Linked DNA regions of Spartinivicinus poritis. Each later gene encodes a partner of the first gene's protein in a complex. Links are inferred from orthologs where the notes say so. Each region holds a gene or a part of one and is shown on either strand. Other genes may lie near its edges.

The links.
Region 2: the proteins of ORQ98_RS14640 (region 1) and pabB are in contact, whole or in part, in a solved structure (PDB 8RP0), measured with the Escherichia coli proteins. The link is inferred for Spartinivicinus poritis from one-to-one orthologs.

What each region holds. Positions count from the first base shown.
Region 1 is NZ_JAPMOU010000018.1:18,054-20,830, reverse strand. Bases 1-2,702 are described here. They hold ORQ98_RS14640 (aminodeoxychorismate/anthranilate synthase component II), read left to right. Parts: upstream 1-910; coding sequence 911-1,495; downstream 1,496-2,702. Other genes in these bases: trpC (indole-3-glycerol phosphate synthase TrpC), read left to right, coding at 2,557-2,702; trpD (anthranilate phosphoribosyltransferase), read left to right, coding at 1,507-2,553; trpE (anthranilate synthase component I), read left to right, coding at 1-897. Also shown: more of trpC, read left to right, coding at 2,703-2,777. UniProt on the Escherichia coli protein: Part of a heterodimeric complex that catalyzes the two-step biosynthesis of 4-amino-4-deoxychorismate (ADC), a precursor of p-aminobenzoate (PABA) and tetrahydrofolate.
Region 2 is NZ_JAPMOU010000002.1:129,284-132,341, reverse strand. The notes cover bases 8-2,990. They hold pabB (aminodeoxychorismate synthase component I), read right to left. Parts: upstream 2,190-2,990; coding sequence 825-2,189; downstream 8-824. Other genes in these bases: ORQ98_RS02110 (hypothetical protein), read left to right, coding at 2,611-2,990; ORQ98_RS02120 (substrate-binding periplasmic protein), read left to right, coding at 19-762. In the rest of the region: more of ORQ98_RS02110, read left to right, coding at 2,991-3,054. UniProt on the Escherichia coli protein: Part of a heterodimeric complex that catalyzes the two-step biosynthesis of 4-amino-4-deoxychorismate (ADC), a precursor of p-aminobenzoate (PABA) and tetrahydrofolate.

The sequences.
Region 1 (2,777 bases):
CTCCACTCCAAGCCTTTTACCGCGCCAGTGTCTGGACAGAAAAGGGAAGTTACAGAAGTAGACTTTAAATCGTCGGTTGGCCAAGACAAATTTGAAGCGTCAGTTGAGAAAGTTAAAGAATACATTTTAGCGGGTGATGCAATGCAGGTTGTGCTCTCGCAACGGATGCATGTGCCATTTCATTCTCCACCATTAAACTTATATCGAGCTCTACGCTGTCTAAATCCTTCACCTTATATGTACTATCTTGATTTGGGTGATTTCCATGTAGTGGGTTCTTCTCCAGAGATACTCGCCCATTTGGAAGATGGCCAAGTAACTGTGCGGCCAATTGCTGGTACTCGCAAGCGTGGTAAAACCGAGGAGCAGGATCTCGCTTTAGAAAAAGAGTTATTGGCCGACCCTAAAGAGCTGGCTGAGCACCTGATGCTGATCGATTTAGGCCGTAATGATGTTGGTCGAGTTGCTCAAACTGGGACAGTAAAATTAACTGATCAAATGGTAATCGAGCGTTACTCCCATGTGATGCATATAGTGTCCAATGTGATAGGTCAGGTGAAGTCTGAGCTGTCTGCACTGGATGTACTCAAGGCAACATTGCCTGCTGGAACGCTTAGTGGTGCCCCAAAAGTCCGTGCAATGGAAATAATTGATGAGTTAGAAACCACTAAACGAGGTGTTTATGGTGGGGCTGTGGGGTATTTGTCCTGGCATGGCAATATGGATACAGCCATTGCCATTCGAACAGCAGTGATTAAAGATCAGCAGCTTTATATTCAGGCTGGGGCTGGCGTTGTGGCAGATTCAGACCCAAGTTTGGAGTGGAAAGAAACCCTCAATAAAGGGCGTGCCATGTTTAGTGCAGTAGCAATGGCAGAAAAAGGCTTAGTGGAATAATTGGGGGTGTACAATGTTATTGATGATTGATAATTACGACTCATTTACCTACAACATCGTTCAGTATCTAGCAGAGCTTGGGGCTGATGTACAGGTCCATCGAAATGATGAAATTTCGCTTGCTGATATAAAGCAGTTGAACCCGGAAAGAATTGTCGTTTCACCTGGACCATGTACCCCGAATGAAGCAGGTATTTCAATGGCTGTGATCGAGCATTTTGCAGGCAAGCTGCCTATTTTGGGGGTTTGCTTGGGCCATCAAAGTATTGGGCAGGTGTTTGGTGGCAAGGTCATACGAGCTAAGCAAGTGATGCATGGAAAAGTGTCTCCCGTTAAACATGCTAATCAGGGAGTATTTCAAGGGCTGGAAAATCCGTTGCAGTCCACTCGCTATCACTCACTGGTGCTAGAAGCTGATTCACTACCTGACTGCTTGGAAGTTACAGCTTGGACTGAAACAGAGCAAGGCGAGCTGGATGAGATCATGGGGGTTCGCCATAAAACATTAGCTATAGAAGGGGTTCAGTTCCATCCAGAGTCGATTATGACCAGGCAAGGACATGAATTGCTGAATAACTTCCTGCAACAGACCTGCTAAGGTGCCTATTCATGGATATAAAGCAAGCAATAGCAACAGTAATTGATCACCGTGATTTAAGTACCGAAGAAATGGTCTTGGTCATGAGGCAAATCATGACAGGGCAGGCAACCGATGCGCAAATCGCAGCGTTTCTGGTTGGCCTGCGGATGAAAAGTGAAAGCATTGATGAGATAACTGGCGCTGCACAAGTAATGAGGGAATTAGTCACTCCCGTTGAAATTGAAACAGAAAACTTAGTCGATACCTGTGGTACCGGTGGTGATGGAGCTAATATTTTTAATGTATCTACGGCTGCTGCATTTGTAGTTGCTGCTGCAGGAGGCCATGTTGCCAAACATGGTAATCGCTCTGTATCGGGTAAGTCAGGTAGTGCAGACCTGCTAGAAGCTGCTGGAATAAAGTTAGATCTAACCAGTGAACAAATTGCTCGTGCTGTTGAGCATGTAGGGCTAGGATTTATGTTTGCACCTTTGCATCACGGAGCTATGAAGTATGCCATTGGTCCTCGTAAAGAAATGGGGGTTCGAACCCTGTTTAATATGCTTGGGCCAATGACCAATCCAGCAAGAGTTAAGCGGCAAGTGATCGGTGTATTTAGCAAACCGTTAGCTAAGCATATGGCTAATGTGATGAAGCGACTAGGAAGTGAGCATGTCATGGTAGTGCACTCAGCTGATGGTTTGGATGAAATTTCGATTGCTAATCAGACCTATGTCGCTGAGCTTAAAAATGGAGAGGTTAAAGAGTATACAATCAAGCCTGAAGACTTTGGTATTAATAGCCAAAGCTTAATTGGCTTAGAAGTCGCTGGCCCAGAGGAAAGCTATGCGCTGATACAAGATGCTTTGGGTAAACAAAAGGGCTCTAATGCTAGTAAAGCAGCCGATATCATTGCATTAAATGCAGGTGCTGCTATTTATGTAGCTGGGCTGGCAGATGACTTAGCTGAAGGGGTAAAAGATGCACAAGATGCCATCTATAGTGGTTTGGCTAAAGAAAAAATGGCAGAGCTTGCCAGCTTTACCCGTTATGCAACCCAGAAAGATGATGAGTAATTAATGAATACGCCAACTGTGTTAAAGAAAATCCTCGCTCGTAAAGAAGAGGAAATAGCTGAGCGTTTACAAAAAAAACCAATAGAGCAGTTGATTGAGTTAGCTAGTAGTGCTCCTGCTTGTCGAGGCTTCAAGGCTGCTGTTGAGGCTAAAGTACAGGCAAAGCAACCTGCAGTAATTGCAGAGATCAAAAAGGCGTCTCCTAGCAAAGGGGTGATTCGAGA
Region 2 (3,058 bases), on another replicon or contig:
TGCCTTGGTATGTCGGGTATGTTCATTTGCCCATTAATAGCCAAGGAAATCAAAATAGCTTATAACAGCGACTGGCCTCCCTATTCATATACCGATAAAACAGATGGAATAGTCAAAGGTATTTTAGTTGACTTACTGGATCACCTATTTATTGAGCAACTAGGTATTAAAACGATCAACTATGGTTATCCTTGGAAGCGGGTGCAATCTGAAGCCAAAGCAGGGTTGATGGATGCTTTTATTACGGTTCCCACCAAGCCACGGCTGGAATATGCACTACGTTCTCGTAATATTGTTTATACCCTTAAAATGCAGGGAATAACTCGGCAAAACAAGGTTTTTATTGACCAGATAAACCGAGTGAAAACCGTTTATGGATTAAATACATTTAAGGTTTGCGAAATTATTGGTAATGGCTGGGGGTATCGTTTTTGGCAACAGCATAATGTGAGTTTTCAAGCAGTACCCAAGGTCAGCAATTGTTTATTGTTGATTGCCAAAGGGCGTGCTGACTTGATGATTCAGCCTTTAGCTGTGGGTTCTGCTGAGCTGTCTCGATTAAAGCTGACAAAAAAGCTGATCATTTTGCCGAAAGTCTATGGTGAAATGAAATTCACTTTGCTACTGTCCAAACAGTCCAACCTTTATGACCGAGTATTAGTAGATGAGTTTGATCAGGTGATCGATAAGTTGAAACAGGAGCAAGCTTACCAGCCCTTATTAGACGCCATTATGGCCAAAATGACCGCTGCTACTTGGTAACTTGCCCCTATACTCTATAGGTGATAAAAGCGTATCAGCGGCTAAAATAAGGCAGCTGATACTTATTTTAGTTGATTGAGGGCATTCATTAAGTTGCTAACTTTTGCCCATGCTTCTTGATACTCATCCTCACACTTAGAATCAGCGACAATACCGCCGCCGCCCCAGCAATAAAGCCCTTGACCTTTAGCAACCAGGGTACGAATCGCAATATTAGTATCCATTTGTTGATTAAAACTGATGTAGCCAATAGCACCACAATAAACACTGCGAGAGACAGGCTCCAGTTGCTGAATAATTTCCATCGCTCGAATTTTAGGTGCACCAGTAATTGAGCCCCCAGGAAATGCCCCCGTTAATAAATCAAAATAGTTAGCACTGCTGTGTAACTGGCCTGTCACCGTCGTCACCAGATGATGGACATTAGCAAAACTTTCCAGCTCAAACAGGTGTGGTACTTTTACCTGGCTACAGTGCTTGCTCAAGTCATTTCGTAATAAATCCACAATCATTAAGTTTTCTGCCCGGTCTTTTTCACTATTTAACAGGGCTTCTGCTTGTAAACGGTCTATTTCAGGGTCAGTACTGCGTGCTCGAGTACCCTTAATAGGCTTAGTTTCGACGAAATATTGATCAGCTTTAATAAAGCGCTCTGGCGAATGACTTAATACAGTGATCTCTCCAAATCCAAGATAGGCCGAAAAAGGAGCAGGGCTGGTCTTACGCAAATGGCTATAGGCCGTTAGCAAATCTCCGCAAAACTGGCTGTCAAACCGTTGGGTAAAATTAACCTGATAACAATCACCCGCTTGGATATAGTGCTGTATTTGCTTAAAAGCTGCTTGATATTGGGCTTGGGAAAGCACTGGCTGAAACGGTTTAGTCAGCTTAAATGATTGAGGAGGTTGCGCGGGTGCCAATTTGGTTAGGCATTCTTGTAATTGTTGATATTCCTCACGGGAAAGAGACGGGTGAGCCACTAAAACCGCCTGCTGTTGCTGATGATCAACCACAACCGCCCATAAATAAAGCCCAGCCATTAAGCAAGGCCATTCATCATCCTGATGATTGAAGCGCTGGGGTTCGGTAACGGCTTTTAAATCGTAACCCCAATAGCCCAGCCAACCACCTACAAAAGGCCAATGACAGGCAATCGGTTCAAACTGCTCAAATAATTGTTGCTGTAAAACAAAGGGATTTTCTTGAAGTAGCTTGGATTCTCCTGAAAGCAGGTTTTGTAGGGTACAGCTCCCTTTCTGATAGTGTAAAAAATAGCGTGGGTTGGCGGTAATAATATCAAAGCGACCATCAACGTGCTTTCCATTAGTACTATCCAGCCAGGCAGGGAAGGGCATATGGCGCAATGCAAGAAAATAATCCAGGCTATTGGGCGAGTAACTAACTGCTGTGACGGTAGCTTGCTTCATAACATCTAATACTAGGGGGCTATCAACGTTTCCAAAAAGACCGCGGCATTGTAACGGGCTAGCCCGAGTATTTCATCAAACCACATGAAATTTCCATGTAGTCTAGTGAAATCAAGCACCATCAAGCTTTTACAGGTACCTGAGTTCGTTGTAAAAAAGCACAACAGTTGCTCTTTTACAGAATGATTACAGTGTTTGAAATATAACCCAGCATAGCAATAAGTCTACTGTTGTTTAGCGCTTGTAGTTACAACAGCCCACTCATATATGCTTTTTATCGCCCTTCTTTATAGATGTGTTCACTTATTTATTACCTCATATAATAAACATCACTTGTTGGGTACTGGCTTGCTAATTGCTTTGATAATTCCAATCACACTCCACTTATAAAACAGCCTCGATCAATATAAAGGAGAATGTAATGGAATCTAGCACTTTATTGATGAGTCAGCTCACTGGTGAGTGGGGGACAATCAAATGGCTATTAGTGACTCTTATTTTCTTATGGTTGGCTAGTGCGACTGTGCTAGCAATGTTGGTCATCAAAGCTAAGCGCTGGCTAGTTCATATTGACGCAGTCCAAAAGCGTAAACTGTTTAGAGAACAAGCTGACGAGTTTCTAGAACAAAATAAGCTGGATCAACTACAAAAAATCAGTGAGCAGCGAGTAGAAAACTACCCTAACGATACATGGTGTCATTGGTATTTGGCTTTAGCGTTTTATCACAAAGGGCGCTGGCATGATGCGAAACGTACCTTCCAAACCATTCTCCAGTTAAACCCCAGCTGGCGTGAAACCGTTAATCCTTATGTTGAAGATTTAATGACCAAAATATCCAATAGCCGGCCTGGACTGGTGAAATAAATAC